2 regions of the Thalassobacillus hwangdonensis genome follow, and region 2 is predicted to be linked to the other one. Evidence: riboswitches for the same ligand, from Rfam matches in the RefSeq annotation. Region 2 holds a riboswitch; the other holds the start of a gene.

Region 1 (7,703 bases), 440 kb from region 2:
GAAACTGCCTATATAGAAGGAAATATCGGTTTCATCAATATGCGCGGTGAATACAAAAATTCTTATGAAAAGCAGTTAGCCCAACAGCTGAATCATAGTAAAGTCCACTATGACAGTCATGTTACTTATGAAGATATTTCCAAAGAGTGTACGCATGTGATACTAGCCACAGGCGATCCACAGGATACTCAGCAAATTCAGCCGTTTCACATAGCCTTCCCTTCTACCTTTGCCGGGGCTATCGTGAAGGGGGATTTCGTACGCAATGAGGTACATACCTGGTTCAATAGCCACCTTGCTCCAAAAGGTATGGGCTATTTGTTACCTCACTCCGAAACACATGCAACACTCGTGATCGTCTACCCTCAATATGAAGAGGATTGGTTAACAAGAAGAAATGAGTACTGGGAGGCCATGGTGAAGGATGCCTCCCGTACACTAAAACAGGAAATCATTATTGAAAAAGAATTTATGATCGACGATTACATTGTCGGAAAATGTAATTATTCACGAATTGGCAATACATTCATAGTTGGCAATTGTTTCGGAGGTATTACCCCATTTTTAGGTTTTGGACAGACAGGAGCTATGCTCAGTGGTATCTATGCAGCTCAGGATATTTGCGGGCTTGGGGATTACGAAACTCTATGTAAACCGCTGTATAAGGATTATGAGGATTCCCTGGTACTGCGTAAAGCGATTGAAAAGCTGAGCGATAAACAACTTGATTTAGTGATCAAATCACTTCAAAATTCAATGGTGAAGAAGATTGTCGCCCAACCTGACATGAGTGTTTTGAAAGGTATCAGCCACTTGTTGAAGCCTTTTATATCGAAATAATTTAAAGAGCCTGCCTCCGAATTTTTACCAGGTTAGGCTCTTTGCTATACTTGATAAGGAGAATCTCTTTCCCCCAACTCCGGTTGAAATGCAGGAATGATAGAAGCACATTTGACGGTAGGTCAATAAATATAACAGTTAAATGCAGGTCAGCCTTCATAGCAACGATAGGGGCGATGCTGTTATGGGGAAAAATCCAACATAAAAGACCCGGAACTTATCCGAGCCCTTGTTTGGTCAGTGTTCATATATCATCTTCTTGGTCATGCCGCCATCAATGACCATATTTTCTCCATTGATGAAATCATTTTCTTCTTTACTGAGGAACACACACGCTCGCGCGATATCTTCAGGCTTACCGACCCGCTTGGATGGGTGCTGGAAGTGATCGACGTCTCTTAAGCTTTCATATTCCTCCGTCTGGATCCATCCGGGGCTGATGCAGTTGACTCGAATGTAGTGCTCACTCAATGTCATCGCCAGGGAGTGGGTTAATGCGACGATGCCACCTTTACTTGCAGAGTAAGCTTCCGTATGAGGCTCAGCCATCGAAGCCCTTGTCGAAGCGATATTGATGATGCTTCCGCCTTTATCCTTCATCATTCCGGCTGCTTCTTTTGTCATGTAGAACATGCTGCTCAGGTTGGAGGCAATCACTTTATCCCAGTCACAAGCCTCTGCTTCCCAGAAATTCTTGAATTCAGACACTCCTGCATTGTTTACAAGAATATCAATGCTTTCATACGTTTCTTTAACCGTATGAAAAAGCTGCTGTACTTCTTCAACCACTCCCACATCACAAGCCTGGAAAATAACTTCAGCTCCATTCGCACGCAGGTCATCGCTTAATTTCTGCCCGGCTTCTTTATCTTTATCGACAATCAGTACTGTATATCCGATGTCAGCAAATGCATGGACAATCGATTTGCCGATTCCGTTTGCTCCACCTGTTACCACCGCAGTCTTTCTGGATTCCATTGAAACTCCTCCTTTTACGCTTATCTTACCTGTTCTGAGCGCATCTAAACCAGTCGCTAGAGAGTGAACACTTCAATAAAAAAAGCAGCTTTCACCATGGAAAGCCACTTTAATCAGACGCCTCGCTTATTTCCCCACAAAAGTGCATGGACCTGGGGAAGGACGCGAACTCGGTTAAGGGTTGATGATTGGACCACCTGATCGATCAACCATTCGTATTTAGTTAACAGTACGCTTGCAAGGTTTTCTGCATTGCTTTCTTCGAGATCATCGTTTCCTACTTGTAAAAAGAAGGGGACACCCGGATAGCGCTGATGCACCTTCTCTGCATACGCCAGGTCATCCTCGTCGAAAATGACTACTTTTAAGCTGGTCTGATCCGATTTACCTTCTTTTTGCATCCGTTCAATGATAGAGTCGAGCGTTTCCCAATTAGTGTCCATTCCGGAGCTGGGAGGCTTCGGTGAAATCGTCAAGTCATCGATGTCGACAAACCAATCCTGCCATCGACTTCCCTGTGTTTCCAGTGCGACTTCACAGCCTTGTGCGTGCAAGGGGTCAATCAATTCTTTTAAGTGGACGAGCAGTGCAGGGTTCCCGCCTGATATCGTGACATGATCGAACTGATCTCCGCCAATCGAGCGTAATTCCTCTACAATCTCTTCAGCAGTCAATCTACGAATCTCATCCTTTGCACTGCCATCCCACGTAAATGCAGAATCACACCACGAACAGCTGTAGTCGCATCCGGCGGTACGAACGAACATCGTCTTCCTGCCAACGACCATTCCTTCTCCCTGGATGGTAGGGCCGAAAATTTCAAGTACAGGGAATTTATTCAACTTCCATCCACTCCCGTCGTGCTTCAGCATAGCTTGTAGGAGTTTCATAGAGTTTGACGAACTCCACTCTGGCACCATCATAATCGCCTTTTCCAAGTGCTTCTTGCATCTTTTCATAAATCCAGACGACCATATTTTCAGCGGTCGTGTTCATCGGAGGCAACGTTTCGTTGATATATCGATGGTCCAGGTAGATTTCAATTTGATCCTTCCAGATTTTTTTCAGATCACCGAAATCCATCATAATTCCGATGTCATCGGTGTAACCACTGATTCCGAAAATGACTTTGTACGTATGTCCGTGAAGGTTTTTGCATTTTCCTTCATACGCATGAAGGTGGTGGGCGGCATCAAAGGTGAACTCCTTACTGATCAGCACGCGCTTCTTGTGGTAACGCAGCTCGCTTCGTTTGATGTCTTTTTCAAATTTCTGAAGGTCTTCAACGATTCGAAAACCGAATTGATCAAGTGTCATGAACGTTGCGCTCCTTTCTGTTCGGCTAAATACTGGTCCAGGCCATTTTTACGCAGCTTGCAGGCTGGGCATTCCCCGCAGCCGTCCCCGCGCACACCGTTGTAGCAGGTAAGTGTCTTTTCACGGACGAAATCGAACGCTCCGAGTTCATCTGCAAGTGCCCATGTTTCTTTTTTATCGAGCCACATCAGTGGTGTGTGGAGCACGAACTGCTCATCCATCGACAGGTTCAACGTGACATTCAACGATTTGATAAACACGTCTCTACAGTCAGGGTATCCACTGAAGTCTGTTTCACAAACGCCGGTGATGACATGCTTGGCGTTCACCTGCTTCGCCATCACAGCTGCAAATGAAAGGAAAAGCAGATTGCGACCCGGGACGAAAGTAGAAGGGAGGGCACCATCTTCGCCTTCCTTCACTTCGATGTCGTTTCTCGTCAGCGCATTCGGCGTCAATTGACTCAATAACGACATATCCAATATTTCATGCTTGATTCCAAGATCATTCGTGATTTCTTTTGCGACTTCCACTTCCTCCGCATGACGCTGGTTGTAATGGAATGTCACAGCTTCTACTTCATCAAAATGCTTCATCGCCCAGAACAAACAGGTGGTACTGTCCTGGCCACCACTGAAAACGACGACAGCTTTATTGTTTTTCTCCATTAAAAAAATTCTCCTTTCAAGAAAAGAGAATTCTACACACCCGAACTAAAATAAAAAAACCATACCTAAGGCGAGGTATAGTCTGATCCTTAGTTTTTTATAGAGGGTGTTGCTAGAACCTCTCCTGCATCGGTTGACGCAGACTTTTATTCATTTCTAAGCAGTAGTATAGCATCTGAGTGGACTCCTGTTAAGTGTATTCGGTCATGTACCATACATTTACAAATTTATATTCTAAATATATTGAATTATTTATTCTATTAATATAGAATTATATAAAAGAATGGAGGTAGGTTATGGGAATTTTTACTGCGACAAGCAGAAAACGAGAAACCTACAAAGTAGAAATTGCTCAATCCTTGCTTTGGGAGTGCGCGCTTGGAATTGCAGCAGTAACAAATGGTCGTCTGCTCGATACGATGGAAACTTCAAAAGCGGAGTGGGGGAAGTTAAGGAATAGACTTTCCGATCAGTTAAATGATCAGTTGGATCTTGTACAACAGAACAACACTTGGAAAACGCTATTACAATTGCTGCATCAAGGTGATTTTCATAGGTTGGAAGATTTCATCGAGTATATCGATCGTATGGACGGGAGAAGTCTGAAATTTGTTGCCATTCCATTCCTCGGGGATGATTTACAGGATAAACGCAGGAAAGCTTCGGAAGGTCATAATGAAGCAATCGAACATTTGAAAGAAGTGACGAGGGACAATCCGTTTTTTCCGAATTACATTGAATATATTGCAAACGAAGATACAGGTGAATTGAAACAGCATCTGACTGAGGTAATGGAAAAATGGTACAAGGAAGTCGTGGAACCACAAGCAGATAAGCTTGAGGGTATATTGGAGAGAGATGCTACAGCTAAAGTTAAAAATAAAACTGCGATGCATCCAGAATCCTTTGTCGAATGGGCGACAGGGGGGATATCCTATCTACCTGAACCGCGAGTAGAGAAGGTGTTGTTGATTCCGCACGTCACTTACCGACCGTGGAATGTCGAAGCGGATATCGAAGGGTCGAAGGTATTCTATTATCCTGTTTCGAATGAAAGCATCCATCCAGGAGATGCGTACACACCCAGTGCATCACTCGTGCAGAAGCACAAGGCGCTAGGGGATGAGGTAAGGTTGCGCATCATCAAGCTATTAGCAGAGCAGGACCAAAGCTTACAGGACTTGCATGGACAATTGGATGCTGGAAAGTCTACGGTTCATCACCATTTGAAAATTCTCCGTTCGTGCCGTCTTGTAGAAGTGGATAAAGGCGTTTATACATTGAAGCGGCAAGCGTTGGAGTCATTGGCTGGGGAATTGAAGGATTATATCGGGTGGTGAATGTATGGGACAGGTAGAGTACCAATCTCAAGCACATGAGGAAAACCCATCATTCAAAGTGAATTATCCGGTATTTCGTTTGATGGGCGGGAATTTTGTGTCCTTTTTCGGAGATCAGATCTATTTGATTGCGATTCCTTTGATTGTGCTGGCATTGACAGGATCTCCGTTTATTATGGGGGTGGTCGCTGCTCTTGAGCGGTTACCAATTTTGCTCCAACCATTTTTAGGAATCGTCGCGGACCGGTTCGATCGCAGAAAAGTTCTGATGGTCTGTGATGCGCTCAGAGGAACAGTTGTATTGATTTTAGGAGTTACCTATTTGACTGGAAACCTTCCTATTACATACTTATTGATCGGTGCATTTGTAATCGGACTGCTGAGCCAGCTGTATAACACTGCTCAGTTCGCTATACTGCCGAGGCTCGTTCGTCCATCCGACTTACAACTGGCAAATTCCATCAATAGCGGGATTTTCCAGACGTCAGTATTTATTGCACCAGGGCTTGGTGGCATCCTGATTGCTGCTTATGACCCAGGCTATGCGCTGGTGATCAATGGAATCAGTTTTTTTGCAGCACTCTTGGCAGTTTCCAGTATCAAGCTTTCCCCACCGGAAGAAAAGCAGGCATCAACTGGATGGATGCTCCAGATTAAAGAGGGTTTTCGTTTTGTCATTCAAACGCGACCGATTCTGTTTACCAACTTGTCGATGTTCTTATCCATATTCGGAACGACAATTTTGTTGACACTGATGGTGTTTCATTTGAAAGATACAATCGGATTGACTGCTGGGCAGATAGGATTTCTTTTATCGATCGGTGGCTTAGGTGCAGTAGGCGGTGCGCTTGCATCAGGATTTTTCAGAAAAAGGTTTTCCTATGGAAACATCCTCTTTACAGCTGCATTAATTGGGGGAGGATCGATTATTCTGTTCGCGTACGTCCAATCGTTTGTCCTCTTGGTTGTGGCGAATGCTATCGGGACCGTTTGTGCATCGATTCAAAGTCCTTGTATCGTGACGCTGCGTCAATTGCTCACGCCGGATCGATTGTTAGGGAGAGTACAGGCCACGAGCAGGTTTATGACGTGGATGCTTATGCCGGTCGGAGCATTCAGTGCTGGTGTTCTGGCAGAATATATAGGAACTTCGATGACGATCGCAATTGGTGGGATGGTCACCTTAATTGCAGGATTTCTTTATTTGCATCCATCGCTCCGTGTTCGTGCGATGCATCCATAGTAAAAATCCGCGGAGGCTCAGCCTCCACGGATTTATAATGGTGTCACTTCAAGTCGATTGTAAATGGATCCATTTCTACTATCTCATCATTGAGACTAAGCGTAGGGAATGGGACAATCAGCATATAATCTTCAATTGACTTACTTTTTGCGAGGTCGAAGGTGGATGTGTAACGGTATTTATCCTGTTCCGAATTTTCCACCGTGGTATTTCGAATCGTGTGCTCGATCATCTCTGAGTAATAATTCGCATGACCACTGTCATCCAGTTGGAAATGTTCCTTTGGTACGAGTTTGACGAACTCAGCAAAATTGTCCAGGATATCTTGCCTTAAAGAACTATTTTCCATGTTGTCCACCGTGTAGTCGAGGGTCAGTTCGCCATCTTTAGCAGCCATATCATGCACAGTGATTTGGTAGTCGAATCTTGGACTGTTCACGGTGAATGGTGCGGCATCATCCAATGTGTGGTGGCCATGTTTATCTTGCAATTCGACCTCCGCACTAACGTTCAGTGAAGTTACATTCTCATCAAGTCCGGTTTTGAAAAGCTCACGCACCGTCTTTTGTACCTTCCCATCAGTTTCAACGAAATCAATGACTGTCGAGTTTGACTTTGCTAACCGGTTCCCTAAATTGTCTGTAATAGAAAGGTTGATGTGATCATCTTTGTTATCAACTGTGTAACTGTATTCGAGCAAGGTAGTTGCTTTCCCTTTGGTAATGGAGTGGACGCTTACATCATAAATTCCGTTTGTTTGACTATCTACTTCAATTGTTTCAGCAGGAATTTTCTCCACCGGCACATCAAATTTCCATGTCCCATTCACATCTGCCATATGCGTGAATGTGAGTGGTAACGTGAAATCTTTAGGTATGTTCGCCTCACTACTGTAAAATTCAATTGATCCGATGAACGTATCTCCGTCCTTCTTCAGACCAGAACTCCCGGACCCCCATTGATTCTGATCTTTTCCATCAAATAGGTGATAATTCAATCCACCAACAGGGCGGTTGCCTTTATCCATATGTTCAATGGTGAGGTCTTTTCCTTTTGCTTCGAAAGTGACCCCCATGACATTCCCGTCGTAGTAAGCGCTCGTAATCGTTACATCCACACCATTATCCGTAGACGTTTCGTTAAGTTCGGTCACTGCATCATTGACATACAACTCATTGCCCAAGCTGGAACCGACCTTCTGATAAATGGATCCTAGCACAGGAACATCTGCCAATACATTCGAAACTGGTGCGAACAGGAAACCAGATACGAGAACGAGAGAGGCTGCTGTACTTGAAAGGGCTCCACTCAATTTCC
Region 2 (7,703 bases):
CAGAGGATAGTGGATTCCAACCGGAAAACGTTGGAGTATTCATCGCTGTCGCCCATGATTTCTATAATGATACGACAGGGTATGGCGCTTATGAAACAGGAATGGACTGGGAAAGACAGCAGGAAATAGCGATGCAGTTCACTTCCTATATCGACCGTACTTCCTTTGATTCGGAAACACTCCAAGCAGATATGGAAGATGTATCCGTGTATATGGATGCAATTATAGACGGGTCGAAAGATATCAATAATGTTCTGAAAGCCCATCGCTACTTTCATGATCTGGATATAGCGGTCAATGATTATAATGCTTACGATAAAGTCTGGGGTGTCACGGAAACCCCGGTGAATTGAGACGCGGCTCTTACCTTTGTGTAAGAGCTCTTTTGATAGGGGAGAAAGAATATGAAGAAAACAGCACCAGAAACCGCAGCTTTAATCGTGGAAGAATATTTCCCTGCGTGCAATGTTGCACTGTTGGCAGGTAGTGTCATTCGCGGGGAAGGAACCAAAACGTCGGACTTGGATATCGTCATTTTTGATGAAAATGTCGAACAGTCCTACAGGGAATCATTGGTTTCATATGAATGGCCAGTGGAACTGTTTGTACATAACCTGGAATCTTACCGGCCGTTTTTTGAACAGGATATAGCACGGGCTCGCCCGTCACTTCCGCGAATGGTTGCCGAAGGAAGGATCATCACAGATGATGGCCGGGCAAAAGCGATAAAAGCTGAAGCGGAGGCACTATTGGACAAGGGGCCAAAAGCGTTGACACGTAAAGAAGTGGAAATGAAACGGTACTTCATCACGGATGCCTTGGATGACTTTATCGGTAGTCAAAATCGTGGCGAATCGATTTTTATAGCAAACAAATTGGCGGACTTAGTCCATGAATTTGTCTTACGTACGAATGGGAAATGGATCGGCGATTCCAAATGGGTGGTGCGAGCATTAAAGGAATATGATCCGCTTTTTACTGAAAGGTTTATCGGGGCGTTCGATCAGTTTTACAAACGAGGTGAAAAGGCTGCGATCATCGACTTGGTTGACGATGTACTTGAAGTTTTCGGGGGACGATTATTCGAAGGGTTCAGCTTGGGGAAATGACCCATTTATTCCCAAGGATAAACGATTTACATTGATCAAAACTAACAGGTGTGAATCGATTATCGAGGAGGGTGCGTGTCATGTACCGACGGAATCGTTTATCCAGACTAGGAAGATTGTTACCAATGCGGACATCACAGATGAACCGCGGCAGAAGAGGTGGGGGAATGCTGTTCACCTTGGTTAGCGTGGTCATCAGCAATGTCGTTGTCAGCCTACTAAGGAATCAAAGCTCGAATATCATCCAACGATTGTTCCAAAAAGGAAGCGGGACACAGCAACAGTCGATGGGACGGAGTGGAGATCCATTGCAGACTGCTACTGCGGAGTTTTCTGAAGAACTGGCGACAGGAAAAACGAAACAGAAAGAAAAATAGGTGCAAAGGTCAACCACTTGTAGGGTTGACCCTTTTCTTTTGCAAAAAAAAGAGAGCGCTCAATCGCTCGCTCTCTCCTCTGTCGTATGTTCTGTCCAGTCCACCCATCCAGCGATGGAAAAAACAGCTCCTGATGCAAGGAAAAACAGTCCGATCAGCTTCTCGCCCAGCAGGCCAATCAAGATGACAGCAACGACCACGTTCAACAATCCTACGGTGACGAACATCCAGGAAGTCCAGTGCTTCATTAACACGATGGTCACCCCGTTTCATAGGTTAGGTTCAGTATAACTTATTTTTCCAAACTCGTACATAAAAGCATCCGTGTGTTTAACTTTATGATGGAAAAGGAAAAAGGTTACCAACTTTCGATACAGGAGGTAACAAATTTGAAAACTCATCAATTATACATTAACGGAAGCTATGTCAACTCTTCTGGTGAAGAATATATCGATATCATCAATCCTGCTACCGAGGAGGTCATTTCCAGGACGCCCAGGGGCACAGAAGATGATGTCAACAAAGCAGTGGAAGCAGCCTTCAAGGCTCAAAAAGAGTGGGAACTGACACCGAATATCGAACGAGGGAAAATTGTACGAGCACTAGGCGATAAGATCGAGGAAAATCGGGATACGTTCATCGACCTGCTTCAGGAAGAGCAGGGAAAAGATTATGAACTGGCAAGCGGCGAAGTCGATCTTGCTATTGATTATTTCCGCTATATGTCCGAATGGGCAAGGCGAATTGAAGGTGAAATTGTTCCAAGTGATCGAGCAAACGAAAATATCCTTATCTATAAAAAGCCGATCGGTGTAGTAGCTGGGATCGTCCCGTGGAATTTCCCAGTCTTCATTTTGGCGAGGAAAGTGGCAACTGCACTTGTAACCGGCTGTACCATCGTTCTTAAACCAAGCCAGCAGACGCCGAATACCGCAATGGAGTTCACGAAAATCGTAGATGCGATGGAGGACATTCCTGCTGGTGTCTATAATGTGGTGACTGGAACAGGGTCAGAAATCGGTAACGCACTGGCGAAGCACGATAAAGTGGATATGGTTTCTATGACTGGAAGCATCGCTGCCGGAACGAAAGTGATGGAAGCTGCCGCTCAGAGCATTACTAAAGTGAATCTGGAGCTTGGTGGGAAAGCACCGGCGATTGTAACTGCAAACGCGGATCTCGACGTCGCAGTAGAAAGCATAAAGATCTCGAGGCTTGCAAATAATGGGCAGGCTTGTACGAACGCAGAGCGTGTGTATGTGCATGAAGACGTAGCTGAAGACTTCATCTCCAAACTGAAGCAGGCTTTCCAAGATGCCAAAGTTGGAAACCCGCGTGAGAATAAGGATGCAGATGTCGGACCGCTTGTGAGCAAAGACCGGTTGGAGGAAGTAGAAAAAATGGTCCAGAATGCAATCGACGCTGGAGCGGAAATAGTTACTGGAGGAGAGCGCGCTTCAATGGATAAAGGCTTCTTCTATAAGCCGACGATTCTGACGAATGTAAAACAGGACATGCAAATCATAAAGGAAGAAATCTTCGGGCCAGTCATTCCAGTCATGACATTCAGCACATTGGATGAAGCGATTGAATACGGAAACGATACCGATTATGGCTTATCCTCCTCCGTTTATACCGAGGACTTAAATGAAGCTATGAAAGTCATCAATGAATTGAAGTTCGGAGAAACATACGTGAACAGAGAGAACTTTGAAGCTGTCCAAGGGTATCATGCCGGCATGCGAAAGTCTGGACTTGGTGGTACGGACGGCAAGCATGGGGTCGAAGATTTCCTTGCTACCCAAGTTGTCTACATGCAGTATAAAAACGATTAACAATAAAAAAGCTTGAGAGCGATCGTCCGCCCTCAAGCTTTTTTCAATTGATATTGCCAAGGTAAACAGGTCCAGGTTGGTTTTTGATGAAGTAATCCACCAATGAAGAGACCATTGCATTTGGATAAATTCTGTAATGATGCAAATCAGCAATTGAAACCCATTCGATACCGATTTGGTGATCATCAGGGTTTGTAGGTTCACTTTTCAACATTTCAGGGTTCTGTTCACAAAGGAAATAGTATTCAATCTGATGAACTCCGCTGTCAAAGTCCGCATGTTCATGGTCTTTCCCGATATATTCCCTTACATATAGGAGCTCATTGACCTGCACAGGGATTCCGGCTTCTTCCATGCATTCTCTACGTAAAGCATCGTGCATCGTTTCCTCATGCTCCTGTCCACCACCGGGAAACAGGTAGAAGGCACCCTCTTTGTCCATGTTTTTGGTCAGTAGTACGGAATCACCTTCTGTTATGATCGCTTTTACGGAATTACGTATTGGCATTTTCTTCTCCCTTTCTTTTCAACCAGGAGGTAGCGAAATCGACTGCTTCTTTCATAGGGAATAGACGACTATCCGCCTGGCCGACATTCGATCTAGTGATGGGATGGTTTCGTTCGTAGTCTTCTCCGATTTGGACAAACTGTTCTTCGTCAAGTTCAATATCGTCATATGTCATCCACTCTTTTGTACCATCAATAAGTAATGGAGCACCTCTTTTTATTTGCTTGTTCGTTCCGGCTTTATGTTCGGATAAATGAAAGCTTGTATTCGAATCATAGCCAACGCCGATCAGAAGGACTTTTGCGTTGGAGCGATAAGCTACTCCCAGAGGGGATTCCTCATTCAGCCCGTAGTGAAGTGGATGGCGTTCCGTCAATCTCTTGGCGTGCTTTCCCCAAGCTCCGATTGAAAATGTCGGGTGATTACTCCGGAATACACCCGGCCACGTACGAAACAATTCAGGGATGACACCCAAATAGGTGGACGGAGTACGGGCCGGCTCAAATAATGGCATTTCTTTTCGGATGGTATCATGCCATTCTTTCGGTACGGGTGGGTTTTCCCATTCAGCAGGATCTGAAATGGAAGGAGTATGTGTCTGGATGACAAGTGTACCTTCATCCGTCAACACGTCCATCAATGCATGCAGGACAGTTACTGGTCCACCGACCACCCAGCCAAGGGATTTCATTGAAAGGTGGACGAGAAGCATGTCGCCTTTTTCGACTCCGATTGCTTCCAAATTGCGGGCTAAGCTTTCCCGTGTAAGGGGCTTGTCTGTTGAATTGATTACAGTTGGTTCACTCATATGTATTACCTCCCACCCTTATCATAATATAAATGGGTGAGAATAAAACCCACTACATACTGCAAGCAAAGGTATTAGTGGAAAATCAGAGGTTCAATAATTTTGTAGGTGTGATCCTTATTCAAGTAGGATGGATGGGAAATGGCGAGACTCCCGTGGGAGAAGGGTCTAGGCAAGATCCCGCAGGGCGAATGCCCGAGGAAGCTTGCCAGATCCCCCACAGGAAAGCGAGTTGTTTCCCATCCATCCAAGGAACTATATGGCACCGCCTGACTGGATATAAAAAAGAAGCCTCGTGTAAGGCTCCTTTTTTACCAATATGCGGGCTGGGCTGGTTTGTTCTTTCTTGCAAGCTTTACTAATAGATAAGCAATCGGTGTGTCGATGACCGCTACGATCAGCTTGAATACATACTGGGTGGCGATCATGCTGATCAATACATTGGTTGGAACTGTACCTACGAAAGCAATCGTAATGAACAACGTCGTATCGATCAATTGACTCGACATCGTCGATAGATTGTTACGCAGCCAAAGTTTCTTTTCCCCCTGTTTTTCTTTCAAACGGTGGAAAATGAAAACGTCGAAATTCTGGCTTGCCACGTAAGAAATCAGACTAGCGAGCATGACGCGGAATCCTGCCCCAAGAATCGATTCAAATTCCTGCTGGGATTCAAAAAATGGTGCCGCAGGTAACTGAATCGCAATCACGATGAAAATAAGTGCGATGATTTGCGTAAAAAATCCTGCCTGGACCGTCTTTTTAGCCGCTTCTTTCCCATACACTTCTCCGATGACATCAGTAATCAAATAGGTGATGACGTAGACGATGACAGCGGCAGGCAGTACATAGCCGCCGATCGTGAATAACTTCACGCCCAGGATATTGGCTAATATAAGCAGCCCTACGAATAGAGCATTCAAATAGATGAACATGGTTTCCTCTCCTTTCTTGTGGGAGTAAGGAATCCAAGCAATCCCTCATTACCGGTTATCGATATTCTCTGGATATAGATCATGATTCATCAAACGATTATCTGCCATCTGTTCAAACTTCGTTCCAGGTTTTCCATAGTTGCAGTAAGGGTCAATGGAAATACCACCGCGCGGAGTGAATTTCCCCCACACTTCAATGTAACGTGGAGCCATAAGCTCGATCAGGTCATTCATGATCGTGTTGACGCTGTCTTCATGGAAATCCCCGTGGTTCCGGAAGCTGAACAAGTACAACTTCAATGACTTGCTTTCCACCATCTTGATATCAGGAATATAACTGATATAGATAGTTGCGAAGTCCGGTTGTCCGGTTTTCGGACAAAGCGTAGTGAACTCCGGGCAATTGAACTTAACAAAATAATCACGATACGGGTGCTGATTATCGAACGTTTCCAATGCACTTGGATCGTATTCAAAAGAATAGCTCGTCCCCTGACTGCCCAGGTGGGACAAATTCAAACTGTCTTCATTTCTTCCAGCCATGATGTAACCTCCTAGAAATATTGGTTTGTTAAACGATATGAAAATTTGTTAAATGAGTCGGGAAACTACTCGCTTTCCACGGACGAACGGTCAAGCCTCCTCACTTCGCTGCGGGGTCTCGACGCATTCGTTTTTCCGTAGGAGTCTCGCAATTTCCCTCTTCATTTTTCGAAAACACAGAATCGTTTAACTCTTAAATAAGCAAATAAAAAAGACCACATCCTAAGGGATATGGCCTGAAAGATCATATATCCTTAGTTTTTTATCGAGGGTGTAGCTAAGAACCTCTCCCGTTTGCAACGGATTTATTGATGTTTGACTCATTAATTATAGGAGGGTTCCGATACGCTGTCAATTCCTTGCATACTTCTTTTGTCACGAATTTGGAATTCTTATACCATTTCACTTTAAAAGCCTGGCTACTTCGTCTAAAATATATAGTACTGCAAGAATATTTTGAAAAATCAAACCGAAGTGTGCTGCCTGCTCATGGCATTTTTTATTGCAGGCATAAGAAACCGTTTACAAACTAAAAGATGAGGTGATTTGATGGACGTAAAAACACTTGCAGCACGAAAAGGCGAGCACAACATGAAGGATTACAAGGAAGCATACGAGAAGTTCGATTGGGAAAGTGTGAAAAGCCAGTTCTCCTGGAGTGAAACAGGCAAGGTGAATATTGCGCATGAAGCGATTGACCGCCACGCAGACAATCCTGATAAAAAAGATCAAGTCGCACTTATATATTCAGCACCGGACCGCGAGGAAAAGCACACATTTGAAGACTTGAAGTTCAGCAGTAATAAATTTGCGAATGTATTAAAAAAATATGATGTTAAAAAAGGCGACCGCGTCTTTCTGTTCATGCCGAGAAGCCCGGAATTCTATGCGGCATTCTTCGGAATCCTTAAAGTAGGAGCGATTGCAGGACCATTGTTCGAAGCATTCATGGAACAAGCGGTCAGAGATCGTCTGGAGGATAGTGAAGCGACGATGCTTATCACTACTCCGGAATTATTGGAGCGAGTACCTTTAGAGCAGCTTCCGCATTTGAAGCAAGTCGTTCTTGTAGGTGACCATGACAAAACATCGGATACTTTCATCGATTACCACAAAGAGATGGACGAAGCTTCGAAGGACTTTGATATCGAATGGGTAGACCTTGAAGATGGAATGCTGTTGCATTATACATCTGGGTCCACTGGAAAACCTAAAGGCGTCTACCATGTACACAATGCAATGCTACAACACTATCAGACTGCGAAGTGGGTATTGGACTTGCAGGAAGACGACGTGTATTGGTGTACGGCTGACCCGGGCTGGGTCACTGGAACAAGCTACGGAATCTTCGCTCCATGGTTGAACGGAATTACGAATGTCATCCGTGGAGGTCGATTTACACCAGATGATTGGTACAGTACGTTGTCCAATCATAATGTGAGTGTCTGGTATTCTGCACCAACCGCTTTCCGTAAATTGATGGGAGCTGGGGCGGAGACGGCTCAGAAACATGATCTATCCTCTGTTCGCCATATCTTGAGTGTCGGTGAACCGCTTAACCCTGAAGTGATCAGCTGGGGGATGAAAG

The links. A riboswitch is a leader RNA that binds a small molecule or an ion and turns the genes downstream of it on or off. The one in region 2 is predicted to bind preQ1.
Region 1: linked by a shared signal. The riboswitch ahead of queC (7-cyano-7-deazaguanine synthase QueC) and the one ahead of queF (preQ(1) synthase) in region 2 are both predicted to bind preQ1.

What each region holds. Positions count from the first base shown of each region.
Region 1 is NZ_JBHTKL010000005.1:455,402-463,104, forward strand. Features, by position in the region: gene ACFQ2J_RS11770 (NAD(P)/FAD-dependent oxidoreductase) at 1-840, shown strand, start outside; gene ACFQ2J_RS11775 (SDR family NAD(P)-dependent oxidoreductase) at 1,078-1,818, opposite strand; gene queE (7-carboxy-7-deazaguanine synthase QueE) at 1,932-2,660, opposite strand; gene queD (6-carboxytetrahydropterin synthase QueD) at 2,653-3,135, opposite strand; gene queC (7-cyano-7-deazaguanine synthase QueC) at 3,132-3,803, opposite strand; PreQ1 riboswitch class I at 3,887-3,931, opposite strand; gene ACFQ2J_RS11795 (ArsR/SmtB family transcription factor) at 4,100-5,143, shown strand; gene ACFQ2J_RS11800 (MFS transporter) at 5,148-6,386, shown strand; gene ACFQ2J_RS11805 (DUF4179 domain-containing protein) at 6,430-7,703, opposite strand, start outside.
Region 2 is NZ_JBHTKL010000005.1:15,056-22,758, reverse strand. Features, by position in the region: gene ACFQ2J_RS09300 (hypothetical protein) at 1-353, shown strand, start outside; gene ACFQ2J_RS09295 (nucleotidyltransferase domain-containing protein) at 405-1,109, shown strand; gene ACFQ2J_RS09290 (hypothetical protein) at 1,190-1,486, shown strand; gene ACFQ2J_RS09285 (hypothetical protein) at 1,546-1,740, opposite strand; gene aldA (aldehyde dehydrogenase) at 1,876-3,321, shown strand; gene ACFQ2J_RS09275 (NUDIX domain-containing protein) at 3,365-3,829, opposite strand; gene ACFQ2J_RS09270 (aminoglycoside N(3)-acetyltransferase) at 3,816-4,637, opposite strand; gene ACFQ2J_RS09265 (queuosine precursor transporter) at 4,949-5,572, opposite strand; gene queF (preQ(1) synthase) at 5,621-6,115, opposite strand; PreQ1 riboswitch class I at 6,364-6,409, opposite strand; gene acsA (acetate--CoA ligase) at 6,665-7,703, shown strand, end outside.